Regions from separate parts of the Brevibacillus antibioticus genome, predicted to be linked through region 1. Evidence: predicted binding sites of a transcription regulator. Region 1 holds the regulator's gene; each other region holds the start of a gene.
What was found. Region 1 encodes LexA, which represses DNA repair genes until DNA is damaged. Its sites were predicted from a motif close to CGAACATATGTTCG; they were not measured.
Positions count from the first base shown of each region.

Region 2: E8L90_RS01140 (WYL domain-containing protein) is a predicted target of LexA. The motif match lies at 3,238-3,251, and genes of this name have one in related genera.
Region 3: E8L90_RS21295 (carbohydrate kinase) is a predicted target of LexA. The motif match lies at 4,807-4,820, and genes of this name have one in related genera.
Region 4: recA (recombinase RecA) is a predicted target of LexA. The motif match lies at 2,311-2,324, and genes of this name have one in related genera.

Region 1 is NZ_SZNK01000001.1:1,403,734-1,410,953, reverse strand. Features, by position in the region: gene ltaE (low-specificity L-threonine aldolase) at 1-592, opposite strand, end outside; gene E8L90_RS06815 (HesB/IscA family protein) at 718-1,020, shown strand; gene E8L90_RS06810 (HelD family protein) at 1,083-3,332, opposite strand; gene crcB (fluoride efflux transporter CrcB) at 3,371-3,736, opposite strand; gene E8L90_RS06800 (DUF896 domain-containing protein) at 3,833-4,030, opposite strand; gene E8L90_RS06795 (LysM peptidoglycan-binding domain-containing protein) at 4,107-4,442, opposite strand; gene lexA (transcriptional repressor LexA) at 4,605-5,228, shown strand; gene E8L90_RS06785 (DUF456 domain-containing protein) at 5,278-5,763, opposite strand; gene E8L90_RS06780 (DUF4269 domain-containing protein) at 5,872-6,447, shown strand; gene E8L90_RS06775 (GNAT family N-acetyltransferase) at 6,511-7,220, opposite strand, start outside.
Region 2 is NZ_SZNK01000001.1:245,102-252,321, reverse strand. Features, by position in the region: gene E8L90_RS01160 (nucleobase:cation symporter-2 family protein) at 1-197, opposite strand, end outside; gene E8L90_RS01155 (xanthine phosphoribosyltransferase) at 230-820, opposite strand; purine riboswitch at 1,055-1,156, opposite strand; gene rsgA (ribosome small subunit-dependent GTPase A) at 1,293-2,378, opposite strand; gene E8L90_RS01145 (hypothetical protein) at 2,623-2,865, opposite strand; gene E8L90_RS01140 (WYL domain-containing protein) at 2,959-3,183, opposite strand; gene E8L90_RS01135 (MFS transporter) at 3,348-4,589, opposite strand; gene E8L90_RS01130 (YcnI family copper-binding membrane protein) at 4,863-5,486, opposite strand; gene E8L90_RS01125 (copper resistance CopC/CopD family protein) at 5,502-6,788, opposite strand; gene E8L90_RS30530 (alpha/beta fold hydrolase) at 6,940-7,128, opposite strand; gene E8L90_RS30525 (alpha/beta fold hydrolase) at 7,145-7,220, opposite strand, start outside.
Region 3 is NZ_SZNK01000001.1:4,435,064-4,442,283, forward strand. Features, by position in the region: gene E8L90_RS21270 (hypothetical protein) at 282-524, opposite strand; gene E8L90_RS21275 (hypothetical protein) at 594-965, opposite strand; gene E8L90_RS21280 (DUF3139 domain-containing protein) at 1,223-1,531, opposite strand; gene E8L90_RS21285 (VanZ family protein) at 1,747-2,655, shown strand; gene E8L90_RS21290 (pseudouridine-5'-phosphate glycosidase) at 2,734-3,660, opposite strand; gene E8L90_RS21295 (carbohydrate kinase) at 3,664-4,764, opposite strand; gene E8L90_RS21300 (MarR family winged helix-turn-helix transcriptional regulator) at 4,949-5,395, shown strand; gene E8L90_RS21305 (FMN-dependent NADH-azoreductase) at 5,531-6,157, shown strand; gene E8L90_RS21310 (DoxX family protein) at 6,233-6,619, shown strand; gene E8L90_RS21315 (pirin family protein) at 6,674-7,220, shown strand, end outside.
Region 4 is NZ_SZNK01000001.1:1,194,968-1,202,187, forward strand. Features, by position in the region: gene E8L90_RS06000 (competence/damage-inducible protein A) at 1-647, shown strand, start outside; gene E8L90_RS06005 (DEAD/DEAH box helicase) at 655-2,244, shown strand; gene recA (recombinase RecA) at 2,411-3,469, shown strand; gene E8L90_RS06015 (RecX family transcriptional regulator) at 3,539-4,180, shown strand; gene rny (ribonuclease Y) at 4,453-5,994, shown strand; gene E8L90_RS06025 (TIGR00282 family metallophosphoesterase) at 6,104-6,898, shown strand; gene spoVS (stage V sporulation protein SpoVS) at 7,017-7,220, shown strand, end outside.

The DNA of each region.
Region 1 (7,220 bases):
AGCAAATCTGAACAGTATCGGCAAAAGCGCTTAGCTCACTGACTGCAACACCTTGGGCCACAGCCGCATTGAAGAGGCGAGCACCATCCAAATGAACGGGAATACCGTGTTTTTGTGCGATATTATAGACACTCTTCATTTGCGCGACAGAGATTACCGCCCCGCCAGCGCGATTATGTGTATTTTCGAGACAGATCAATTTTGTGCGTGGAAAATGGATATTGTTGCCCCGAATCGCCTTCTCTACCTCTTCTGCACGCAAAGCACCACGTTCTCCAACCAGCGTCCGTGTTTGCACCCCTGCCAATGCCGACATAGCGCCGCCTTCATAGTAAAAAATGTGCGAATCCGCTTCCGCAATGACCTCGTCTCCGTTGACACAATGCGTCAAAACAGCGACCTGATTGCCTTGCGTGCCGCTTGTTACGAACAGGGCAGCTTCCTTTCCGAGTATTTCAGCCGCGATCGTTTCCAAACGATTGGCAGTTGGGTCCTCTCTATAAACATCATCACCAACCTCCGCTTCCGCCATTGCTCGAAGCATCTCCTCGGTTGGTTTCGTAACGGTATCGCTGCGCAAATCGATTTTCATAGATGACTTCTCCTTCCACGGTGTTGTCATTTTCTAGACATATCGTAACACTTTCAACATTGCATCCTGATTTCCCTCTTGCTAAGATGGAGGGGTAACTTACATACAGTTAGGGGATTTGACCTGTGAAACTAAAAATCACTCGTAACGCTGCCAAACAATTGACTCCAATCATCGAGGCAGAAGAAGACAAAGAATTGAAACTGCGCGTTTATATTACTCACGCTCACGGTGATCATGCACACTACGGACTCGCTCTGGACAAGCCAACAGAAGAAGATGTTGTGATCTCGACAGACAAAGAGATCGATGTGATCGTGAAAAAGGATGAGCCATTGCTGGATGGCATCATCATTGATTACCTTTTCTTGCCGGAAGAAGGTTTTGTGATTACCAACCCTTCTAAAGGTAACACAGGCGACCACTAAGCATGATACAGATAAACCCTCTGCTTTTTTACAGGCAGAGGGTTTCTTTGATGAGTAGATTCTTACTCGTCGGTCGCCATGGTGTACTGCTCAGTCCGTAAATCTTTCAGCAACGGTGAAGAAACGCCGTCAACCTGCGTCATTATAAGCCGATGGACCGGACGCGTCATCGCGACATACAATAGTTTTGCGTCCCATTCATTATTTTGATAGGCGTCCACATCCAGTATGATGACCACATCGAACTGCAAGCCTTTCGTTAAAAAAGCAGGCATGATGGTTACGCCACCTGGAAATTGGTTATCTTTGGTGCCTAACAGGGTCAAATCAGCTATTTTGTCTTGCAGGCATTTATGTGCTTTTTTACTCGCTTGAATGGTTTTCGCTACGATCGCAATCGTTTTGAAGCCTTCCGATTGGTAGGCAGCCACACGCGAAGAGATGTCCTCCCACAGTTGCGCTCGTGAACGAGTCTTGACCATGATCGGTTTATCACCATGGCGCAAAACCGGTTTTGCCAATACCGTCTCGGGCAATTCAATTTGCCGCAACACTTCATTGGCACAGCGCATGATCTCAATGGTCGAACGATAGCTTTGCGACAACGTATAATAGGAAGGAAACAGCTTTTCAAAAATCCCCTTCGTCAACTCTTCCCAGGCATGAATCCCCCGGTAGCTATGAATGCCTTGCGCAATATCTCCCACGATCGTTAGTGAGTTTCGCTTGGTTGCCAATGCTATAACGGCTATTTCTAGCGCACTCAAGTCTTGTGCTTCATCCACAACCGTATGATCAAAATGCTCTGCTTTATTCATTCCTTCAACAATATGCTGCAAGTATAGCAACGGCGCGATATCTTCCGGCTCCAATCTCTCCTCTGAAAGCAGCGCCGCACTTGACTGAGTCACATCACGCACAACTTCGTCTGAAATATCAGCAGGGACGAGCTTGCGCAGCAATTCCTCGTCAGCAATCAACTCGCGATAAGCTGTGAAGATTTCCAGTCTTGGAAACGAAGTCAGGTACGTATCCAGTATTTGCTCCAGCATTTTCTCGAATTTGTACAAGCCTTCTTTGTCCAAATCTACTTTTCGCTCTCGCAAATGGGCAAACAATTGCTTGTTCATTTCTTGTTTCAAATGCTTGCGAAGCGCTTCTACCCGTCGATGATACGGCATATTTCCGAATTGCTCCAAGAAGCATTGGCGAATAAAATCACCCGGAATGGAAAAGACTTGCTTCGTTTTGTTGTATAAAAAGCTGAGCTTCTTAAAAGGGATTCTTGTTTCGACGATATGCCGAATGTATTGCTCCAGCGCCTCCCGACAAGCGAGCGATCCTTTGAAACGAAGCCTGTTTCGCGTCATTTCTTGCTGGCGCTCATCCTGCCCCTCTTCGAAGAACAATTGAAGAGGCTTATCGGGACTCACGATTCTCCATCCCTTTGGCAGCAGAGGCTTCACAAGACGCGCTGCCCAGTCTACAAAGGTAGACTGTTGAACGTCATCGACTCCCAACTCAGGTAAAACCTCGGATATATAGGTAAGAAACATCCGGTTTGGTGCAAACACCATAAATTTTTTGGACATCATGGAATCCTGGTAGTTGTAAATCAAATAGGAGAGTCGGTGCAGCGCAATGGTCGTTTTTCCGCTCCCCGCTACTCCTTGCACAACAATAGGCCGTTCTTTTTCCGCCCGGATAATATCATTCTGCTCGGATTGAATCGTAGCGACGATGTCTTTTAACCTGCTATCGTTCGCCTGATTCAGATTGGCTGCCAAAAATTCATCAATGAAGCCCTCTTGCAAGAACTCGTCAGGATGCCCCATTTCGCGGTTAATCGTTTCTTTTACCGCTCCATCATAAATGCCGACGATCTTCCCGTCTTCGATCGCAAAATTACGCTTTAATCGAACTTCACCACGCACGATCTCGCGTCCCATCCGGTAAAACGCTTCTTTGCTCTCTCCGGAATAATAAAGACTGGCGATAGGCGCGCGCCAATCCACGACGACAGAATCAAATGTATCGCTGCGTACAATTCCGCGTTTTCCTATGTAGACCTGATCCAGCTCGTAGATTTCATCTTTCAAGAAATCTACTCTGCCGAAATAAGGCTTCTCTCGCCCCTGATCTTCAAGATAGGTCAAATCCTTTGCCTTTTTATAGTTAACGACCTGTTTCACATAGTCATCTGTTGCCTCGCGAATCTCATTGCGAAGCTGCTCCATTTCTTCGTCGATCGCTGAAATGGTTTCATCCAGTTTTTTTTGTTCCAATTCATAATCACGATGCTGTGTACTCATCTTCATTCCCCCTCACATGTATCGTGTCATTGCAAGTATCAGGACCATTGCCTAGCCAGCCAAATTCCAACCGCACAAGAAAGTAAACCGACTCCCAAACTGAGAAGAGCGTACAAAGTGCCACGTAACAAGTGGCCTTCTCCCCAAAAAGAGACCACTTCCAAGGAGAAGCTAGAGAAAGTCGTAAATCCTCCCATGACACCCGTTGCAAATAAGAGATAGAGTGTCGGAGATAAAAAGCCACGTTCTTTCCCCAGCACGAACAAGATGCCGATGATCAAAGATCCACAAACATTGGCGATCCAGGTTCCCCACGGCCATCCCGGCTGATTCGCGAGCAAAGACAATACGTAGCGCAAAAGTGAGCCAACTGCTCCTCCAACCGCCACAGCTATCCACGCCATTGCTTTCCCTCCCTGGTTATCAGAGCGTTATGTATGTCACAGAAAAAGACACCCTAGCGTCAAGCGAGGATGTCTGTCGTATCAGTAATTGTTATCTTACTGTTTTGGCTTATTTTCTTCAAGGTCTTCCACATAACGGATGGAATCCAAATTTGCTCTCAACGAAAGCTTAACGGCGTCAATGTACTTTTGGCGCAATGCTTTTTGTTCGAGCTTTTCCTCTTCGGTCAAACCTTCTTCGCGAGATTTTTTGACCAATTCGTTAATGCGTTTAATTTCTGCGTCAGATACCACTGCTGGTTCCTCCCACTCTGTAGTAGTGCCGCTTCATTATACCACATTCGAATGATCCCGCAAGACAACCGAGCACTTACGGCATATCAGGCATGATCAGAGTCTGACCCGGGTAAATCCTGTTGCTATCCAAACCGTTTGCTTCCTTGATTTCTATGATATAGTCACGAACATCTATATGCTGATCTGAGTGGCGAACAGCTAACGACCATAGGCTATCACCGGTTTGTACGATTACTTCTAACCCTTGTGGCTCCTCCATTGGCGAAGAAGCAAACACCAGTTCGGTCAGCAGATAAAAAAAGAGAGTAAATGTAATTAGAAACAAGAGAGCTTGACCTCTCGTGATACCAAAACGAACACGACGTTCTTCTTTTTTCTCGAAACGATTACGTACAGTCGATGAATTCATAATAATGGCCCCCTTGCAAACATACGTTCTGATCTCTTGTAACCTCATGATAAATGAGAACATACGTTCATGTCAACGAATAATCGAACTTATGTTTGTCGAACGCAAGCTCCCATGGTATAATACTGGAAAATATGTTCGAGAAATCAGAGGTGTCTTTTTATGTCAAAATTATCGAGTAGACAACAAGCCATCATCGAGTTCATACGAAAGGAAGTTCGCGATAAAGGGTATCCGCCTTCCGTACGTGAAATTGGAGAGGCTGTCGGACTAGCTTCCAGCTCAACGGTACATGGTCATTTAGCACGTTTGGAGAAAAAAGGCCTCATTCGTCGAGATCCTACCAAACCTCGCGCTATCGAATTGCTATCAGATGAAGATCGTTTTCAAGACAATTTTGAAGACTCTGTCGTCCGTGTGCCAGTAATCGGTAAAGTAACCGCTGGACAACCGATTACTGCCATTGAGGATGTAGAAGAATACTTCCCGCTTCCAGACAATATCGTGACTTCTGACAAGGTTTACATGCTGCGCGTCTCCGGGAACAGTATGATTGATGCTGGAATTCTCGACGGAGACTACGTCATTGTTCGCCAACAGCATGTAGCGGACAATGGTGACATTGTCGTAGCCATGACGGAAGAAGACGAAGCCACCGTCAAAAGATTTTTCAAAGAGAAGAACCACTTCCGTCTCCAACCGGAAAATGCCACAATGGAACCGATCATTCTGGAGCAAGTCACCATTCTCGGTAAAGTCATCGGTGTCTATCGCCTCATTCATTAGTTCCACGTAAAAAAGGACAGCCTCGGCTGTCCTTTGCGTTTTCTATATGTTATCTAGCGACAAAAAACCAGATGATCATCGTAACTTGCAAGATAACTTTTACGACCGCGCTGCCCAAAAATCCGATCAGTGAGCCTACCCCCGCTTTCAATGCTCGCTCCATCGACTGCTTCTGTACCATCAACTCTACGAGAACGACGAATACGAACGGCAAGATCAGCATACCAAACGGTGGAAAAACGAAAATCCCGAGGAAAATTCCGACCGCAGCAGCAATGGATGACCATTTGGATCCCCCATACTTTTTCACGAAGTACATGTTCGTCAGCAAGTCAGCACCATAAAGCAGAATACTTAGAACGACCATTCCCCACCAAAAGGAGGCCGGCAATCCCGCTCCTGGATCTGCAATGAAAAAGTGATAGAGCAAAAAGCCCGCCCACAGCAAAATCGTATCCGGTAAAACGGGCAAAAAAATTCCTGCGATGCTTAGTAAGAACAATAACACAACCACGACCCACAAAAGTATTTCCATTCACTACACTCCCTTCCTTTAGGTATACGAGTGATTGCCGATTTCGTTGCGTACTTATTCACTTTTGTCTAAACTATTTTAAAAGAAAGTAGACATGGAGGTAGTCTCATGAGAAATTGGCATGATCTCTCTTACTTGAGCAGAGGAACGATGCGCCAAAAAGCCGCATGGGAAGCGATTCAACAGACGCACATCATGGAAGTACTATCCGATTACCGTCCTGTGCTGGCCGGAACCATCCCATTGGACATTGATGTTGTGCAAAGCGATCTGGATATTATTTGCGAGAGTCATGACCTGGAACAGTTTGAGCAGGCTGTTCGTACAGCATTTGGCGGCTTGCCCGGATTTGAAGTGACACAGCTAGATGTAAAAAGTATTCCCACATGCGTTATCTCGTTTTTCACAGCTGACTTTTGGTTTGAATTGTTTGCTCAACCGGTTGCTGTCGAAAAGCAAAATGCCTATCGTCATATGGACATCGAGGCACGATTGTTAGACATAGCGGGCTTGGATGCCTACCAACATATCAGGGATCTGAAGCAAAACGGCATCAAGACAGAGCCAGCATTTGCCAGGTACTTTCAAATTCCGGGTGATGATCCATATGAGGCCTTGTTGCAATTGGAGCCGTTAACCGAACAGGAATTACGACAAAGAGTTCAGCTCCTGCGAAAGGATTGATCTTCAGAGAACATGGTTTTGATTATGTTTTATGTTGTCCCTAACAACAAAAAAACGGACTTTTTATGCGTGAGAAGTTAGCGGGAAACGAAAATGTTCTATCTCCATTTTGAACGAGGGACGAACAAATAAGACATCGTCCGTCGTTGTCATCAAAGCAGATTGGATCTTCTCATTCTCACTATCCGGCATAAAGTGAAAATGAATGATTGCTGTCTCATCTGTTACCAAATGAGAAATAACCGCTTCTATATCAACTGGCTTTTTACTTACCAAATCAAATACATGAAGTTGGTCTTCCGCCCGTTCAAATAATACGATCACATCCTGCTCTTCGACGTAATAGATCGCATCCCGAAAAACAAGCAGAAAGTAAAACATCACCAGTTGCTCACTATTCTTGACGCCCAATCGCGATGATACGGGGATTCGCTTGGCGACAAATTCCTTCATGACGAGATAATCGGCCTCGCTATCAACTTCCAGCTTGCGCAAAACCGCTTTTTGTTCCACTTGTTTTTTCAAATCGGATGCCAATAAGCAAAAACTACTTTCCTGTATTCTCTCAAATCCAAACTTCGGATAAAAATCGAGCACGGTATCATTGGCATACAAATAAATAAAATCGTATTCCTTCTCATATCTTTGAATAATATGGTTCATCAGCTTTGCTGCCAATCCTTGATTGCGATAAGCTGGATGAGTCATGACCGTTCCTACCTGGAGCGCCTCGTAGTCCTTACCATTGATGTTCACGATCATCTTACTAACGG
Region 2 (7,220 bases), 1.2 Mb from region 1:
CCTGTATAACGTGTGCCAAGGACTTGCAAGAGCGTTGCGATTCCGCATGTGAATAGGTCGGCAGCAATCAAATAAGCGATTTGCGTAGGAGTCAGATTCAAAGCACCACCGATAATCAACGGTACCACGACAGCTCCTGCATACATGGCAAGAATGTGCTGTAAGCCCAAAGTAACAATCTTATGTTTGGCTAGCATGAGTGAACCCTTACCTCCTATTAACTTTTTGATTATACGCGTGCAGGCTCTTCTTCAATAAAGTGAATGCCTTCTGGTGACATTGATTCAATACGTGCCAATGATTCGATTCGTACGCCAGCTTGCTCCAAGAGACCACGGCCTTCCTGGAAGCTTTTTTCAATCACAGCACCAACCCCGACGAGATGAGCTCCTGCATCTTTGAGAATATTCGTAAGTCCCACTAGAGCAGCTCCCGTAGCCAGGAAGTCATCGACAATCAATACGCGGTCTTCTTTGGACAAATACTGACGGGAAACACTGATTTGATACGTTTCTTGACGGGTAAAGGAATGAACAGGAGCAGAGTATACTTCCTCTGTCAACGTGACAGCTTTTTTCTTTTTCGCGTAGATAAAGGGAACACCCAACGCAAAGGAAGTCGCCATAGCAAAATGAATGCCACTTGCCTCAATCGTCACGACTTTTGTGATTTTTTCACCAGCAAACAGCTCGGCAAAGCGCTGTCCGATCTTCATCGTCAATTGTGGATCTACCTGGTGGTTCAAAAACGCATCCACCTTCAAAACGGATGCCGACAGTACTTTGCCGTCCTGTACGATGCGCTCTTGTAATTCTTTCATCAGTTTTTCCTCCTCGGATATCGTTCCGGCCATTTTTACATGCGGCCTACTAAAATATAGAAAGCCCAGAGTGGACAGTGTCACAAGCGGGCTACGTAACAAACGTAACAAACCAACGCCAAGTGAAACTGTCCCTCTGGGCTTTTATCCCTTAGGTGTAGCACATCATTTGTGCCTGCGTCGCTCGGACCAGCTTTCTTTCACCCTATGGAATAGGAAAGAAAGAGACGGAACCCTAGACGCACTTTCACTCGTAGTCAGATGATTTACGGTCACCTGGTAGAAACGGTTGGGCCTTATTCCCAAAATTATACGAGCTACCTATCTATTTATTTCGAAGTGTAATAACGAGTATTGACCAAATCTATCATAACTCCCGCGTTGTGAGCAAGCGTTAATTTTTGAAAGAAAAAGGAAGCGCTTACTTGTTCGAACAAAGGAAAGAGCCCTGATTTCTCAAGGGCTCTCCTACTTATCTCTTCGGTTTTTTCTGCCGCGTTTGAGCGTTGATCTTCTTCCATTTATCTCTTTCAGCGGCTGCAAGCCTTGCTTCTTCTTTTCGTGCCAGATGTGCCAATTCACGTTGAAGCTTCAGGTAACTGTCAAAGCGTGCCTTTTCCAATGATCCATCATTGATCGCAACCTGAACAGCACAGCCAGGCTCGCGCATATGCTTGCAATCATTGAAACGGCATGTTTCCGCTATAGACTCGACATCGTCAAAAGCACCGCGGAAGCCTTCATCTGCTTCCCAGAGTTGCAGCTCCCTCATACCCGGTGTATCGATCATCAGAGCACCACTCGGCAATCGGAACAATTCGCGATGTGTCGTCGTATGGCGGCCACGGTCATCACCTTCACGCACGCCACTGACTTTTTGCCTCTCCGCTCCGCTCAATTTATTGATCAACGTGGATTTGCCAACACCAGAGGAACCCATCAAGGCAATCGTCTGACCCTCGCCCAAATACGGTGCGAGCAGATCCAGTCCTTCTCCCTGCTCAGCACTGACTACGTGAACAGGTACTCCGATCGCAACCGATTCTATCTCTGCCATGCATGCATCCAGATCGTCACACAAATCTGCTTTGGAAAGCACAATCACCGGATTGGCTCCACTCTCCCACGCAAGAATGAGATAGCGTTCTATCCTCCGCAGATTCAAATCATTATTTAAGGAATTCACGAGGAAAACGGTATCGACGTTCGCGGCCACAATCTGCTCTTCCACTGTATCCCCAGCTACCTTGCGAGAAAACTTGCTCTTACGTGGAAGAAGTCCGTGGATGGAGGCTTTCTTTTCCTCTGGGCGGGCACTGATCACTACCCAGTCGCCGACAGCCGGAAAATCTTCTCGTCCGATGGCTTCATAACGAAGCTTGCCCGTTACCTCGCCTAGGAGCTCGCCATGCTCACTCCACAGACGATAAATACGTTTATGTTCGAGTGTGATACGTCCCACACTGTAACCTTGCTCGGCATAAAGGTCAAAATGATTAGCAAAATGCTCATTCCAGCCCATAGATTGCAATACTTGTTGATTGGTTAGTTGATTCACTGCGGATTCCCCCTGCAATTGGTTAAATATATGGCTATCAGCCAGAACCAGTCACAGTCGAATCCTCATTTTGGTGAACGGTATTACTGTTCGCTTGAAAGGAGGATTCCTGTGACCCCGACTACAATACTCTGAACAAATTTGATGGCTACCATAAAACATCTCTCCTTTAGCAAACCTACCATTCAGGTTTGGAATCATATTTCCCATTTATTGTACCATAATGAAACAAAATGCAACAGCGTCAATCTCCGCCGCCGCCGCCGCCGCTATCCCCGCCACCACCACTGTCTCCACCACTACTGCTATCGCCGCTGTCATAGTCGTGATTTCGATGATGATGATTGTGAGAGCTGTCTACATAGAAGGCTCCGCCCCCGCTGTCTGAAGAGGAATGAGAGCGCCCACTTCCGCCTTTTACAGCTTTGGACGCTAAGACAAATACTACGATCAAAAACATGATGACGATGACAATGAAGAAATCCAATGTTGTCCCGCCCTTCCTCTTTTTTGAAGTTGTTTACCTCTTTAGTATACCATAGTACGGCTGGAACGCTGGAGCTTGGGGAATGATTCCTTTTCATCCGGCAAAATGTCCAGACACAGGTGCGATCGCCAAAATGTTATCCAACACAAATACACGATACGCCTTCCTCATATAGCAATATGCTTTCAAGCTCCCTTTGTTCTCATCGATATGCACCACACGAATCGTACGCCTGCTAGCCTCTCCATCTTTCTTCAAATAGATAATCTCCACTGCTTGCTGCCGGGCTGCGTACCTTCTCAACTCCAGAATCATCATGCTGTCACCACCATAAAATGTGTCTTCTAGTTGTTGAGATCATCATACCAAAAGAGAACATTTGTTCGCAAGTTCGTTTACATCACTCAACCATTGCCTCAACAAAAAAAGGCATGCGCCCTAGAACTGGACACATACCTTATGCTTGTTGCACTGTGTGTGACTCAGCGCTTTCTAAGCGCACGGCCAAACACAATCAGAATCGGTGCCAACAAGATGGCCGCCGCAACTAGCGAAGCGCGAATCGAAAAACGAGTCCCAATCCATCCGACAGCCGGCCCACCCGCCGTTTGTCCCAAGGCATTGGATTGGCCCATCATCGACAAAACCGTCGCTCGCACACTGCTCTGAATATTTAGATTCAGCCACGTATCATACAGCGGACTGCTTAATGACTGGATCACACCGATCAACAGCAATGCTACTAATGCCCAGCTAAAGCTAGGGGAAAAGGCAAAAGCAATCATCGCTGCAATTTTGAGCCCTGTCAGCGTAAACATGCCCACAAGGACAACCCGCTCATTGTTCACATCCAGCCTTTTTTCCACAACGCCTACGACGATGAGACCGAGTAAGCTTGCGAGTGCGGCAATGATCCCGAACCACATGGGCAGCGAAATAGCAGCGAGCTGCGGAAAGCCAATTTCAGCGATCAAATGCGCTTCCCACAAACGGTCATACCCTTCAGAAGCTGCACCCGTAAATAGCGTCACAAACAAGATCAACATGAGAATCGGCTGACTGCGAATCACTTTGGCACCCGAAGTCCACGTCTGTATCATTTCCTTTACGTGGGAAGCACCTTGCTCACGCTCACGTGGAACAAAACCGGTCTCCTTCATGAACAGAATCAGAAAGACACCAAGCCCCAGATACATGAGGCCGCCTATGAGGTAAGGCAAATTAGGAGCGAGTGATGCTAACGCCACACTAAGTGCAATCCCGAGCAGATTCCCAAACAAGGAGTAACGCTTGGCCTTCATGAAAATCGTACCGATCTTCTCTTCTCCGACCTCATCCACAATCCATGCAGTATCCGCTCCACTGATAAACGTATACCCGAAGCCACTGACTACTTGCGAAAACAGCACCAAGCCGAAAATAGAAAACAACGGCACCCAAGCATCAAGCACGGGAACGATCCCCTGCATTGCAAATCCGATACCCAGCAAAAACATCCCGATAATGACGGAGCGACGGCGACTGTACGTATCCGCAACGACTCCTGTTATCCCTTCAAACACCAACACAGATAACTCCAATACCGTCCCGATCAAAAGCAATTCAAACGGGTTAAAACCCAGTGTCACAATATAGTAAAGCGCATAAGTCGTGAACATGGTCGTATTGGCGAGGGAAGTCAAAAAACTTTTGATCGTATATACTTTTGTCGCATTCATGAACATGGAAGCAGTATCCACCTTTTTTAGGCAGATGACGCGTTCCGTTTTCACATACTGATCGTTATTCTACAATCCTCTACTATGCAAAATGCGTACGCGTCATGCTGCCATTCTATTTTTCCTTCCTGTGTACTTGCTTGCTCTGAATAGTGTTTTTAACATGTGATATACACCTCCGAAAGTAATTACTGCCATTATAGAATGTTTTTAATTGTCACACAACAAAAAAGCCGTGCAGCATGATTGAACACACTGCACAGCTTTATTAAGGAGCACTTACGCTTTTTTTCTAAACAGGCTAACGATGGAGATCAGCAACGCCAAACCAGAAAGTACCAATGGCAAGGTATTGTTGCTGCCTGCACCAGCCGCTTCCCCAGCAGGAGCAGTGGCCGGCTTTTGTTCTTGTCCATGCTCATGCCCTGCTTCGCCTACACCAGCCTTAATGGTAGTGACAGACGCTGGCGTTTTAGAATCCTTGTCCCCTGTCCATTCCACAACCTCACCATTTGCATAGGTCTGATAAGCCTTCCAAGCCAATTGGCCCTCTTCTTTCGGGTTTGCCCCGACAAACGTGAACTCTTGGAACTCATGCGCCTTGATTCCGCCTTCTGTGGCTGTCCACACAAGCGCTGTGTTCACACCGTCTTTATCTTTTTCGAACTCGTAGGTCCAGCCCGGAATCGGTTGTACAGTATTTACCTTCACACCTGCCGGGAATTCCAGCTTCACTTTTGTCGTATTGACGTCTTTTTCTACTGGGACACGCACTGCGTATTTTTCATAGGAGCCTGTAGTAGTCTCTTTCGGATATACGTTCACATGTGCTTGTGCTGCTGTCGCCAACGTCAAAACTGCACCGGCTACCAGTACACTGCTCATCCATTTTGTCATTTTCATCGTATGAAAACCTCCCTAGTTTGAATCTGTTTGAATCATGGCCTGATTATTTGTCGTAGCAGTCGGATAGTTGATCTGGCTCATCCAAAGTCCTGCCAGAACAGCAATAATACCGAATACGATTTCCCAACGCAAGTAAGCGGGCTGCAAAGAATTTTTCGTCCGCCAGCGTCTCGTTTGCCTGAAGGCCAGCAGAAGCATGAGGCAGACACTTGCTATTTTTCCGTATAACAGATAGCTCCATGCTGTTGCACTCTGGAAAATATTCATGACATCCGTCTGCACGATGAGCATGACAACACCCGTCACGACAGCAAGCACTGCCGCCACAGCAACTGTCTGCAAAAAGAACCTCTTGAACGACTCCTGTCCTCTTTCAGCCACTTTGACTGTAAGTAACAAGTAGACAAGTGCCCCCATCCACACGGCGACCGTCAATACATGCAACAGTCTCAGCAAAATGGACAGCCAGACAGGAGCAATGCCCCATGCATGACCACCAAAAGCTTGCGCGCTGATCACGAGAACCCAGATTCCCACATACCAGCCGGACACCATATTGGGGATCGCCATCAATAACAGTAGTGCAAAAGATACCAGCAGCATGATCGCAAACGGAGACTGACTGAGCAAGTTCCCGTCCATCTGCCACAGTGCTTGTGTAAGTGAAACAGCGGTTAACGATTCGTCATACAAGAACCACAAAAATATAAGTCCGATGATCGCCAAACTCCATCCGATTTGTCTGCCAATCCCGATGAGCTGGGCAAGCGAAGGCAAGCCATGACGCTGTGCTCTCCACGCTACCAGATACAAGCCGCCACCGACGAGAATAATTCCTTGCGCCAAATAGCGGTACATAATCAAGTAGCTTGAATCTGCTTTTTGCTCACTCGGAGGAACCACGAACGCACTTTTTTGTCCGATGGAAAACGTGAGCCTCTCTTCGATCGGATGCCCGTCCTCGGAAACGACAGACACGATAACCGAATACGTCCCCCAAGCCAAATCGCTCGGCAGATTTACATTCAACTGCGAGGCATCACCCGGCTGCAATGTCGGCCGCTCCACTTTTATTTCCTTGCCATTCCAGTCAAATAAACGCACGTTAACTAGATCGGGCTCCAATGTTTCGGTAAACAACGCAGATATTTTTCCTGGATTCGCCTTCAGTACCTCACCATCTTGTGGGAAGCTGCCCATTAAGCCAGCATGGGCGTAAGCAGTTGTCATACCCGTTGTCAGTACAAGTAAAAAGGCGAGCAAAAACACAACCGCATAATGTCTAATGTTATCTGTCACCCTATCACCTACTTCCTTATTTCGTCTTAATCCTATCAAAATAGTACGAGAATCTATATGGCTCCATCGGGCTATCTGATGTGGCGAAGTGTTGAAAACAAAAAAAGACATGAGCGGTAATTCTCTCCGATCATGCCTTTTGAAAACGGTATTAGGATGATCTTACAGTACTTTGTGCGAGGAATTCCAGGACGAGTTTGTTGAATACCTCTGGTTGATCCATCGGTGGGATATGCGCTGAGTCAGGCAGGATGACTTTTTGTGCGCCTGTAATCCGTTCGGTCAATACATCAGCGATCTGTAAAAAATCGGGATAATCCACTTGATTGAATCGTTCCACATCGTGCAGCCTTTGCTCACTTCTTGGATGACCAAACAAGCCGGATGCGACCAGAAGCAAGTGCGAACTCCAGCGCGACCATTCCCCCAAAC
Region 3 (7,220 bases), 3.0 Mb from region 1:
ACGGATTTCATCAATGAAAAGTATGTACGGGAAAGAGTGCAAATATGGATAGACCCAAATACGATTTTATCGATCGTTCTCTCAATTATGAAAACGCGAGTAAATGGAAGCTAGCGAGAGAATGTGCTTTAGCGTATAAAAAGCCGTTTTGTCTACGCTGAATGGACAATTTGGGGTGGAGGAAAAACCTAATCGCTGAAAACAGCGAAAAGCGCCCGAATTTGGGGATTCGGACGCTTGTTTACATAATACCTATTTTCGGACACAAACTTTGAAGATTACTAATACAAACGGACTAGCTGAAATTTATGTTCACTAAATATTTCTTCGAGATTTTTCCCATCAATTTGAACTTTCTCTAAGAGTTCGTTTGGACTGTCGAAACAAACGTCATCCTCATAAAATTTGCAAAAACAAAAGCCATTTGGTGTATTTGTTATTGAATACAAACTGTTCTCGTATTTAAACTCTACTTCTCTACCTTGTAATATGTCTTGCTTAAATATAGGGAAAGTATAATCCATGGTAATCTCCTCCAATCATAATTAAGAATAGTTTACAAAAAACCACCCGATAATGGGTGGTTTTTTATATTAATACCATTTACCTCTGGATGGAGGACCGACAGGAGGCCAATACCAGTCATGTCTATGTGGTACCTTAGGATGCTGTTTTGGATTTCCATGATCGTTATAGTCAATATCCAGTTCAACTTTACCGTTTTGGTCGTAATATCTACGTTGCACTAGTTCCCCATCATCAACACGGTCTTTAGAAGACCAAGGAGGAGCATCTTTTACTGGTAAGGGTGCGTCTTCAACTACTTCATGAACAGGAGCTGGGGTCCCTTCATCTTTTGCTTTTTCATAAGCCAAAATTATCGGCAAAATCGAAGCATGGGTTTGCGGAATCATTGTTACTAGCATTACCAGTGTGAAAAACAAAGCAGCAAACATTTTTTTCATTTAATGAAACTCTCCTTTCTCTAGTAAATAAGGTATATATTACCATTTATATTTATGTAAATTAATAGGTCAAAATTACTATTTTACATATTATTACAAAATAGAAAAAATATCAAAAATCTTACGAATTCAGGGATTCGGACGCTTGTTTATATAAAACTTATCAGGACCCGAGTAGACCGGCTTTATTATTGCTTTAAGGGAAAAGTTACCTAAAACAATTGACAGGAGATGGGGTAGTACCAGCATCCGGGGACTCATTTATGTTTGTATTTGTATTCTTTGGGTTTAATCGTTGAATGTAAAGTTACTATTTTTCCGTTTTTTTCAGTATAAAAGTATTTTACATCGGGTTCGTCAGCAAAAATAACTTCTACACTAAAGAGCGGAAGCTTCCCAAAAACGCTATTTACACTAACTATTGTTTTCTCATCAATATCTTTCTCGGTAATGAGATGTTGGCGTACCTGATTCTCTAAGCTTAACAAAGTTCCTTGAACATATATAACTGGAACAGAGATAAGGATTAAGCCTAGGAAAACTATAATCATTATTTTTTTGTTCATTTTCGTTATCCCCCCAAAAAGTGGTTGTAAAACGATGCTTTTTTTCCGTAAAGAGCGAAAGCGATAGCATGGTATAATAAGGTGAATTTTCCTATTGTTCATAGCCTCCGAAATCGCCTGGTAGGTATGGAAAATCAATCGTTACATAAGAATGTTAACCGCGCATAAACAGACGGTTATAAATTCCAAGGATAAATATAATCAAAGGAGACCTTATGGAAGCGAGATTACGGAAACTCATCTTTATAGGAACCATTCTATATACTATTTTAATATTATTTTTTATGTTCTTTGCGTTTAACAGACTTGACGGTGCAACTAGTGTAGATAGTTACACCTTTATCCTTGTCCCAGAAGGAGTACCACTTACATTTCCAGAACTAAATTATTCATGGATTGTTGATTTCGGAAACGTTGCTGCTTTTATCCCTTTTGGACTACTATTTCCCCTGTTGTATCGTGTAAGATTTGGGAAGTTCATATCCTTGTTTGTCTTAGCGATTTTCGTTCTAGAAACAGTTCAGGCCCTAACCTATCTAGGTAGCTTTGATGTAAATGATGTGATATCCAATACAATAGGTGCAGCGATTGGTTATGTTGCCTATCGAGTTGGATTTTCTTCAAACCTTTCTTATAAAAAGCTCATGGCTTCGGCTCTAACCATTGTTGTACTTGTATTTGGAGTCATGGTTGTCTCTGAAATCCTCAAAAAAAGAGAAGGCCCCGTTCAATCATTAACGGTTATGAAAGAAATGACAGGAACTACACCTATGACTGAGAATCTCCCAAGCTTTTCGATAGCAGGTGAGCGAATAGAGCCGAAAATGAACGTGTATAGCAGTGAAGCGGAATCAACCAAAACATACCACTATATTCTGGGGAACCAAAAAAATGTCTGGCTTTCTTTCTATTTCGGCATTCCCGACAATGGAGACTCAAAGGGTGAAGCCAAGATCATCGTAGATGGACAAGAACTACCTCAGTTAAACGAACAATCCTATCAAGGGGCAGAGGCTTTAAGGGAGATGCCTTTTAACGAGGTAAACGAAATTACCATTATCGTTTCCGGAAACGCTAAGCTGTGGGATGTTGGAATCCGTGGAATGCAACATTGGTGGGAGTGAGTAAAATAAACGAAACGAGCCCTAGAAAGCGATTCTAGCGGCTCGTTTTTCTTTACCTATTGTGTTGTCTAAACTCTCTTATTTACCTTGATTCGCTTCTTTCTGATAAGCTACCGCGATTTTCGCAGCTACTTCAGCATTGTGTTTCACCAGCGCGATGTTTGTTGCCAAGCTCTTGCCTTCTGTCAGCTTTTTCACTTTATCGAGCATGAATGGCGTTACCTGTTTACCTGCAATGTTGTTTTCTTTAGCTTCTGCGAGTGCTTTTTGGATCACAGTCTCGATTTCCTCGTGGTTGAGTGCATCAGATTCTGGTACTGGATTCGCGATAATCATACCGCCTTTGAGTCCCAGATCCCATTTGGTGTTCATCATCTTACCGACTTCTTCTGGTGTATCGATACGCATGTCTACGCCAAATCCGCTTTCGCGAGCGAAGAAGGATGGGAATTCATCCGTGCGGTAGCCCACAACTGGTACACCTTGTGTTTCCAAATATTCGAGAGTGCGGCCGATATCAAGGATCGATTTTGCGCCTGCGCATACTACAGCTACATCTGTTTGCGCCAACTCAGTCAGGTCAGCAGATACGTCCCAAGTGATTTCGCCTTCACGGTGTACCCCGCCGATTCCGCCAGTTGCAAACATGTGGATGCCAGCCATCTCAGCTGCGATCATGGTAGCGGCTACTGTAGTCGCACCAATTTTACCGCTAGCCAAAATGTAAGCGAAGTCGCGGCGGCTTACTTTTGCTACATTTTTGTTCGTCGCAAACTCTTCCAGCTCGCTGTCCGTCAACCCGATTTTGATCTTGCCGTCCATGATCCCGATCGTAGCTGGTACGGCACCGTTGTCGCGAATGATTTGTTCTACTTCTTTTGCCATTTCAATATTTTGCGGATATGGCATACCATGCGAAATAATCGTCGTCTCCAGCGCAACTACCGGCAGATTGTTCTCCAATGCGTGGCGTACTTCCTCAGTAAAGGTCAAATATTGTTTCATCTCTTATCGCTCCTTTTCGAATTGTTCTACGGCCAGTTCCAATTGTTCTGCTTTTAATAGAGGAGATACGGACTGATCTGTTTGCAATGTCAGAGCGGATGCTGCCAATCCAAGGCGGCACGCGCTCTGGAAAGACTCTCCGTTTACAATGCCATACAAGAGTCCCGACGCGAACGCATCTCCCGCACCCGTTACATCTACTACTTCCGTTGGGTATGGAAGCATATGCTCCTCCACGTCCTCGGATTGATAGTAAATGCCTTCTTCGCCCAAGGTCACAATGACGTGCTTGACGCCTCGTTCCCTGATCTTGCGGCAAGCCTCGGCGCATTCTTCGATCGTCGTGATCTTCATGCCAGCCATCAGCTCGGCTTCTTCGCGATTCGGCAAAATCGCTTCTACTCCGTCCAATTGCTGTGGGAGCTTCTTAGCTTTAATGGAAGAGACCGGGTCAACGAAGAGCAGGATATTTTCCTCCCGGCAACGTTCGATGATGTAGGCCAAGCAGTCCGCCGGAATGTTTGTATCAATGAAAACCACGTGGGCTGCTGCAATGTGCGACCATTTTTCCGCGAACATCTCTGGTGTAAGAGCATCGTAAATATCCATGTTCGCCAAGGAAACAACCATCTCGCCATCAATATCGAGTAGCGCGGTATACGTTCCTGTCCGCTGTGTAGGCAGTCGCCACACTTGGCTGATGTGCACCCCGTGCTTTTTCGTCTCCTGCAAGAGCCATTCGCCTTCTTTGTCCTCACCAATGCTGGTGATGAGGGACGTATTGCAGCCAAGACGACCGAGGTTCTCCGCGATATTCCGCGCCACCCCTCCACACGATTCCATAATCGTAACGGGATTGGATGAGTGTAGACGCACCTGTTGCTTGCCGCGTGCTTTGCGGTCCAGGTTGGCCCCACCGATACAGGCAATCATTCCTTCATCACGAAGTACATAAGCCCGTCCTTTAATTTCCCCGCGTTTGGTCAACTGTGCGATGTAGCCAGCTACCGCTGAACGTGAGATGCCTATTAGATCAGCCAGCTCTTGTTGCGTGATAAAAGGATTTTGCCGGATATGATGAAGGATCTGCATGTCTTTTTCCACGGTCATCCTCCTTTCTTCTATTACGCTTTCACAGCTCTTTTACAAACAAAAGTTTATCACCAAGACAATTGTTTGTACAGGCGTATTTTTCATTTTTTTATCTCAATTTGACAAACATGAATACGATCATGTAGGATTATCTTAAATTAGAGATATCTAAATTTCGATGAATAGGAGGGTCCATATGTCTGACAAACCACTGCGAAATGATCCCCTCGATCTTTTTGTCGTTTTATCAAGGTCATACAACTGGGTTACCGCTCACTCCAATCGTCACATTCGCGAGCATGGACTAAATCCAACTGAATTCGGCGTACTAGAGGTATTATTTCATAAAGGTCCTCAACCATTGCAGCAAATTGGCGAAAAAATATTGATCTCCAGCGGAAACATTACCTACGTTGTAGATAAGCTAGAAAAGAAGCAACTGCTTATTCGCAAGCCCTGTTCGGCAGACCGCCGCGTCATTTATGCGGAGCTCACGGAAAAAGGGCACCAATTTTTGTCCGAAATCTTCCCTCCTCATCAACTCGCAATTGAGAAAGCGATGGAAGGTCTCACACCAGAAGAACAGCGACAAGCAATCGAACTGCTAAAAAAGTTGGGACGCACTGCTCAAGCTACTTATTAGATGAGCAGTTCCCTCTCTTCACCACAATCGTTTTAAAAAAGTGTTGACAAAAGATCTTAAACGTAATAATCTTAAAATCAAGATTTACACATTAAAAGTTAGTCACTTACCAAACGGAAGGGGAATGAAATTTCCATGAGTAAAGTACTTTTTATTAAAGCAAACGATCGCCCAGTTGAGCAGGCTACAAGTGTAAAGCTGTACGAAGCTTTCACGAAAGCATACAAAGAAACACATCCAAATGACGAAATCGTTGAGTTGGATCTGTTTGCTGAAAACCTCCCTTATTACGGTAACGATATGCTGACCGCTATGTGGAAAGCAGGAAACGGCATCGAGCTGTCTGCTGATGAGCAAAAACGCGCTGACTTGGTTAACAAATACCTGAACCAGTTTACAGCAGCAGACAAAGTCGTATTTGCTTTCCCAATGTGGAACTTCACCGTTCCTGCTGTTCTGCACTCGTACATGGATTACCTCTCCCAAGCAGGTAAAACATTCAAGTACACAGCTGAAGGTCCAGTTGGTCTGATGGGCGACAAGAAAGTAGCTCTGTTGAGCGCACGCGGTGGCGTTTATTCCGAAGGACCTATGGCACAGATGGAAATGGCAAACAAATACGTTCGCACGCTCCTCGGCTTCTGGGGCGTTAGCAATGTAACCGAAGTAATCGTAGAAGGTCACAACCAATTCCAAGACAAAGCAGCTGAGCTCGTTGCAGCTGGTGTAGAAAAAGCAGTAAAACTGGCGGAATCCTTCTAAGGCCCGCCAGCCTTTTTGGACAAATATCTCAAAATAAAGATATACTAATTAAAAACAATTAAGGAGAGATGAAAAGTGTTGGATACTGGATTGTTGTTGATTCGTTTGGTCATCGGTTTGACGTTTGCAGGTCATGGTACGCAGAAGTTGTTTGGTTGGTTTGGCGGTTATGGGTTGAAAGGAACAGGCGGCTGGCTGGAGTCCATCGGAGTGAAACCTGGCGTAGCGATGGCCTTTGTCGCTGGATTATCTGAGCTCGTTGGTGGTCTGATGTTTGCGGCAGGCGTAGGTATCTGGCCAAGTGCTATTTTGCTCGCTTTCACCATGCTGGTTGCCATTCTAAAGGTACACGGTCAAAATGGATATTGGGTCACACAAAACGGATTCGAATACAACCTGACGTTAATGGCAGTTGTTATTGGTGTAGCGTTGATCGGTCCAGGGGCATACATTTTGTTTTAATGGTAGCTCCTCACAACCCGTAAGCCAGCAATCGTACTAAGGGAGGAACATCAGATGGAAATCCGCGTCTTCACACAAAACGAGCAAGCAAAAGGACATTTTGGCGATGGTGAAATCGTAGAGAACAAACCAATTGGCTTCCCTCATGAAGGCTCCGTTGTCAAACGGGTAGGACCACTTTTTTACTGGGCATGGGCAAAATCACTGAAGACATTTGAAATTCCGCTGCACCCTCACTCCGGCTTCGAAATTTTGTCGTATGTCCTCACAGGGACAGTCGGGCATCGGGACACGCTCGGAAACCTTCAAGAAGTGTCGACAGGCGGCGCGCAGATCATGCAAACCGGTTCAGGCGCGTACCATGCAGAAGAGCTTGGCAAGGATACGGAAATGTTTCAAATCTGGTTTGAACCGCATCTCGCTCAAACGACGAAGCAACCGCCGACCTACCATCAGTATGATCATGAGGAGTTTCCGTCTGAGGATGTAGATGGTGTGCAAGTGAAACACATCATCGGATCGTCTGCTCCCATTCAGTTGGTCACGGATTCCTTGATGAGCGATATCACGATTCCCGCTGGAAAATCGTATGCACAAGAAC
Region 4 (7,220 bases), 210 kb from region 1:
TGATCGAAAAGCAGGACAATCCAACCATCGCGCCATACGCCAAAGAATTCGAAGTAACGCTGCGGATTACGGCAAAAGCTGCTACAGTCGAAGAAGGGGAAGCCCTAATCTTGCCTGTAGAAAAAGAAATTCTCAGCCGTGTTGGCCAGTACATGTACGGGATGGGCGAGAATTCGTCCCTGCATGATGTGCTGGTTTCTGAGCTAAAAAAGAAAAATGAGACGATTGCTTGTGCAGAAAGCTGCACAGGAGGAGCAATTGCCTCGTTGATCACATCTGTGCCAGGAAGTTCGCAAGTGTTTCGTGGCGGGGTAGTCTGCTATACCAATGAAGTGAAGAAACAGCTGCTCGAGGTACCTGATTCCATTTTGCAAACAGATGGGGCAGTCAGTGAGAAAACGGCTCAATTACTGGCTGAACATGTACGAGAAAAGCTGGGAGCTACTTACGGTATTTCTGTTACGGGAGTGGCTGGACCCGATCCATCCGAGGGCAAGCCTGTTGGCCTTGTTTACGTAGGGATCGCGTCAGAAGGAATTCCTACAGTTGTAAAAGAACTGCGCCTTGCCGGAAGAAGGCATGCAATCGTTGGGCGTGCCGCTAAATACGCGTTGTTTTATGCGCTGCAAATGCAAAAAGAAAGGTGATTTTTTCATGACGATTTTTTCTGATTTTCCTTTACATAAATCTATTCTGCAAGCGATTCACGATATGGGCTTCGAGGAGCCATCACCGATTCAGGCAGCTTGCATTCCAAAAGTTCTGGATGGCGGAGACCTGATTGGTCAAGCACAGACAGGTACTGGTAAGACTGCTGCATTCGGGATTCCACTTGTAGAAAAGATTACGCCTGCCAATCGTGTACAAGCGATCGTGCTGACCCCAACTCGTGAGCTGGCTATCCAGGTAGCGGGAGAGCTCTTGCGTATCTCCAAATACAACAAAGTTCGTACGCTGCCAATCTATGGCGGACAATCGATCGGACATCAAATTCGTGCACTACGTCAAGGTGTACAAATCGTTGTAGGTACTCCTGGCCGTGTTATGGACCACTTGCGCCGCAAAACATTGAAGCTGGATCACGTACATACACTCGTTTTGGATGAAGCGGATGAAATGCTGGACATGGGCTTCATCGAAGATATCGAGACGATCATCACACATATGCCGGAAGAGCGTCAAACCTTGCTGTTCTCTGCGACGATGCCGCCAGAAATCAAGCGTTTGGCTACCCGTTACATGAAACAGCCACAAACGATTGCAGTGAGCCGTGAAGAAGTAACGGCGCCATCGATCGAACAGGTATATTACAAAGTGTTTGACCGTAACAAAGTAGAGAGCCTTTGCCGCATCTTGGACAGTGAGGATGTTGAGCTGGGTATCATTTTCTGTCGTACTAAGCGCGGTGTAGATGAGTTGTCCGAAGTGCTGCAATCCCGCGGATACCTTGCGGACGGCTTGCATGGCGACTTGTCACAGGCACAACGTGACAAGGTCATGAATGCGTTCCGTGAGGGCTCGATTGAATTCCTGATCGCGACAGATGTAGCAGCACGCGGTATCGATGTAGGAAACGTTTCTCACGTAATCAACTACGATATTCCACAAGACTCTGAGAGCTACGTACACCGTATCGGCCGTACAGGTCGCGCTGGTCGTAAAGGAATTGCGATGACGTTGGTTACGCCTCGCGAAGTAAGACAAATGATGTTTATCCAAAAGCAGACAAAAGCACAAGTGCTCTCTCGCAATGTTCCTTCCCTGGAGGAAGTGGCTGAGCGCAAACAAGAGCAATTGCGTGAACAGTTGACTAGTCTTTTGGAAAGCGATGCAATCGCGGATATGTATCAAAAGGTAGCGGATGCTCTCGTAGGTCAATACCCGGCTGAAAAAGTAGCAGCTGCTGCATTGCACCTCGCATTCCATACCGAAGCGGGACAAGGGCAGGAAGCAGAAGCGTACAACTTTGGTGAGACGGGTGCAGCAAAAGGCATGGTTCGTTTCTTCCTGAACGTAGGCCGCAATGCGAACATGAAGCCACAGGATCTGGTACGAGAGATCTCTGAATCTGTTGGTATCCCCGGAAAATCAGTAGGTCGTATCGATATTTTCGAGAACTTCACGTTTGTTGAGGTTCCAGAAGAGGTAGCGGCATTCGTATACGAGTCACTGCGTCAAACACGCATCAACGGGAAACGAATCAATCTGGAGCCTGCAAAGCCTCGCGGAGCGAAGCGTTCCTAATTAGCGAGTCCTACAAAGCAGCCATTTCACTGGGAATAACCAGGAAATGGCTGCTTTTTTGCAATACGAATATTTGTTCGTAAAAAATACTTGGCAAACACTTCTGTCTCGAGGTATGATGAAGACAAGCAAAACAGAAGCGAAAAGTTGAAAGGGTGTGTACCATTTGTCAGATCGTCGCGCAGCTTTGGAGAGTGCATTGCGTCAAATAGAAAAGCAATTCGGTAAAGGTTCCATTATGAAGTTGGGGGAAGTATCCAATATTCAGATTTCTACGGCTTCTAGCGGTGCACTTGCTCTAGATATCGCACTTGGTGTGGGTGGGTTCCCACGCGGACGGATTGTTGAGATTTACGGACCAGAGTCTTCTGGTAAAACAACAGTAGCGCTTCATGCCATTGCAGAAGTGCAAAGACAGGGTGGACAAGCTGCGTTTATCGATGCTGAGCATGCCTTGGATCCGGTTTACGCTGCAAAGCTGGGTGTGAACATCGACGAATTGCTGTTGTCCCAACCAGACACTGGTGAGCAAGCTTTGGAGATCGCGGAAGCACTGGTGCGCTCTGGTGCGGTAGACATTATCGTAGTCGACTCCGTTGCGGCACTCGTACCAAAAGCAGAGATCGAAGGCGAGATGGGAGATTCCCACGTAGGTTTGCAAGCACGCTTGATGTCCCAAGCACTTCGCAAGCTGTCTGGTGCCATCAACAAGTCCAAAACGATCGCGATCTTTATCAACCAGCTTCGTGAAAAAGTGGGAGTTATGTTCGGGAACCCAGAAACAACTCCAGGTGGACGCGCTTTGAAGTTCTACGCGAGTGTTCGTTTGGATGTTCGTAAAGCGGAATCTATCAAAGTCGGCAACGACATTCTGGGTAGCAAGACAAAGATCAAGGTCGTCAAAAATAAAGTTGCTCCACCATTTAAGGTTGCAGAAGTGGACATCATGTACGGTGAAGGTATTTCCAGAGAAGGTAGCATTCTCGACATCGGTTCCGAGATCGATGTAGTACAAAAGAGTGGCGCATGGTACTCCTTCAATGAGGAGCGACTCGGTCAAGGTAGAGAGAATTCGAAAGTCTTCCTGAAAGAAAATCCGCACATTGCATCACAGATTGAAACAAAGGTGCGCGAATACTTCAGCCTGAACCCTAGTTCTGTTCCAGAAGCAGAGGCAGAACATGACCCAGAGCAAGATGAAGAGCCTACATTTGATCTGGAGTAATGAAGAGTGGAAGAGCAGCCTGTCGATGAGACAGGCTGTTATTTTAGCTTTGCGAAGGAGTGACTCATCATGAAGAGCGGCCTGATCACTGCCGTTCATCGAGATATCAAACAAAAGCAACGCTATCATATCGATGTAGAGGGCGAGTATGCCATTACCGTACACGAAGACATACTGGTAAAGTACAACTTATTTAAGGGAACAGAATTAGATGAAGCTTTTTGCCGAGAAGTCCTGATGGCGGAAGAAAAGCATAAAGCGTATTTAGGTGCTTTGCGATACCTCGGTATACGCCCACGGACAAGCAGTCAGCTGCATTCTTATTTAGTAGAGAAGGGATTTTCTACGCAGATTGCAGAAGAGATATGTCAGCGCTGCAAGGATCACGGCTACATCGATGATGAAGCATTTGCGAAGCAATGGGTGGACGAGCGATTGCGTTTGAAGCCGAGGAGCCCGTATATGCTGCGTATGGAGCTTACACAGCGTGGAGTGGACAGAGCGATTGTAGAGGACGCAATAGGTGGCGTGTCTAGGCAGGCTGAACTCGATGCTGCCCGCGCATTGATAGAGAAGAAGGCGCGACGCATAGAGGGCATACCGAATCCCGACGAAGAACGCAAGCTGCTGTCCATGCTGATGCGCAAGGGATTCTCTCATGCGATCATTCAACAAATGCGTGAAGAATTGCGTCATAGAAGCGATAGTTAGGGCCAACTCTATTTGCATGATCTTGACAATTCTTGTTCACAAATAATAAAATAGGTTTGTATTTACTTGGTGTATCATAACTTTTGTGATTTGCTCACTCGTTGCCTATGAAACAACTGAACAACCGTGCGAGAGAAGTACGGGTTCAGAGGACCGAGTAAAATCAGTCTTGTTTTTTAGCCGAATGTTCAAATGTGAGAGCACTCCATGAAAAACAAATGCTTGGAAAGCGGGGAGATGTCTTACAATAAGGAGGTGAAACGAAAAAGCCTATGGATCCTATAATTACTGTTGTCATTGTGCTCGTTGCCCTGCTGATCGGCTTGGGTGCTGGCTACTTCACTCGTAAATCGATTGCGGAAGCGAAGATCTCCAGTGCAGAAGAAGCTGCACGACAGATCGTGGAGGAAGCCAAACGGGACGCCGAGGCCGTTAAGAAGGAGAAGGTGCTGGAGGCAAAGGATGAAGTGTTCAAGCTTCGATCCGAAGCAGAAACGGAATTGCGTGAGAGACGCAATGAGATCCAGCGTCAGGAACGACGAATTCTACAAAAAGAAGAATCGTTGGACCGCAAGATGGAACAGTTGGAACGCAAAGAAGAAGAATTGTCTGAGCGTGACCGTGCCATCGTAGAACTGCAAAGCAAGGTAGAGCACTTATATAAAGAGCAAGTATCAGAGCTAGAACGAATCTCCGGCTTGACGCAGGATGAGGCGAAGACGATCATTCTCACAGATGTGGAGAATACTGTCCGTCACGAAATGGCTGTGATGATCAAGGAGATTGAGACTCAGGCCAAGGAAGAAGCGGACAAGCGTGCTCGTGAGATCATTACGACCTCCATTCAACGTTGTGCAGCAGACCACGTAGCAGAAACAACCGTTTCTGTGGTTACGCTGCCAAATGATGAGATGAAGGGACGTATTATCGGACGCGAAGGACGTAACATTCGTGCTCTGGAAACGTTGACTGGTATCGATCTGATTATTGACGATACGCCAGAAGCAGTCATCCTGTCTGGCTTCGACCCGATTCGTCGGGAAATCGCCAAGACAGCGTTGGATAAACTGGTCGCAGACGGTCGCATTCACCCAGCTCGCATCGAGGAAATGGTGGAAAAAGCGCGTCGCGAAGTAGACGAGCGAATCCGTGAATACGGTGAGCAAGCAACGTTTGAAACAGGCGTTCACGGCTTGCATCCGGATCTGATCAAGATTCTCGGACGATTGCGTTATCGTACAAGCTACGGTCAAAACGTACTGAAGCACTCTATGGAAGTGGCACATCTCGCCGGTTTAATGGCGGCAGAACTGAAAGAAGATGTGAAGCTGGCCAAACGTGCAGGTTTGCTGCATGATATCGGAAAAGCGATTGACCATGAAGTAGAAGGTTCACACGTTGAAATCGGTGTAGAACTGGCTAAGAAGTACAATGAGCATCACGTAGTAGTGAACAGTATTGCGTCTCATCACGGTGATACCGAACCAACTTCCGTCATTGCTATGCTCGTGGGAGCTGCTGACGCTCTGTCTGCCGCACGCCCAGGTGCACGCCGTGAGACATTGGAAACATATATCAGACGTTTGGAGAAACTGGAAGAAATCTCTGAGTCGTTCGATGGCGTAGAAAAGTCTTATGCGATTCAAGCAGGACGCGAAATTCGCGTGATGGTTCAACCTGATAAGATTGACGATGCGGAAGCTACCCGTCTGGCACGGGATATCACGAAACGAATTGAAAATGAACTTGACTACCCAGGTCATATTAAAGTAACGGTTATCCGTGAAACACGGGCAGTTGAGTATGCAAAGTAAAGTGGCTGCGTGCCACTTTACTTTTTTTGTAGCATACCAATGACTTGACGAAGTCAAGTTTTCTAATGAGCAGAGGAATTGTGTATACTAGCAATGAGGTGATTTGGTAATGAAGTTATTATTTATTGGAGATATTATGGGCTCGCCTGGCAGAGAGATCGTGAAAACATATCTGCCGTTACTGAAACGAAAATACAGCCCTACCTTTATCGTAGCGAATGGAGAGAACGCCGCGCATGGTCGCGGGATCACAGAGAAAATTACCAAGGAGCTTTTCGAGTGGGGTGTTCACGCGATTACGCTCGGGAATCATACGTGGGACCAAAGAGAAATTTTCGATTTTATTGATGATGAGCCGCGGATGATTAGACCCGCTAACTTCCCAGAAGGGGCTCCTGGAAAAGGGATTACATATATCAAGCAATCTGAAGGGGAACTAGCGGTTATTAATTTGATGGGGCGTACGTTCTTGCCACCGCTCGACTGTCCGTTCCAAATGGCTGACAAGTTAGTAGAGCAAGCCCGGAAGCGCACGAAGTTCATTTTTGTAGACTTTCATGCCGAAGCCACATCGGAGAAGCAAGCAATGTCATGGTACCTCGATGGGAAGGTAACAGCGGTCGTGGGGACACATACCCATGTGCAAACCGCTGATGAACGTATTTTGCCTCAAGGAACCGGATTTTTGTGTGATGTAGGAATGTGTGGCCCAAGTAACGGCATTTTGGGGATGGAACGCGAAGCTGTTATTAAGAAATTTTTGACGCAGCTCCCTGTTCGATTTGAGGTAGCGCCAGATCCAGCGCAGTTGAATGCGGTGCTGATTACCCTAGATAAAACGACTGGGCATGCGAAAAAAATGGAACGAATCAGAATTGACTCTGACCACCCGTTTATGGAATAATGGGAATAAGATTAGAATTTTTTGAATCTTTCAAGCAAGTTAGCAGGAATTTTTAGGGGTTATGCGAATATCATTCTAATGATGACAGGATTCCTATCAGACGGGAGGTTCAAAAAGGATGGAAGTATTAAAAGTTTCAGCAAAGTCTAACCCCAATTCCGTTGCTGGTGCCCTTGCCGGAGTTCTTCGTGAACGAGGCGCGGCTGAGATCCAAGCCATTGGCGCTGGGGCGCTTAATCAAGCTGTGAAGGCAGTAGCAATCGCACGAGGGTTCGTAGCGCCGAGTGGAGTTGACCTCATTTGTATTCCAGCCTTTACCGAC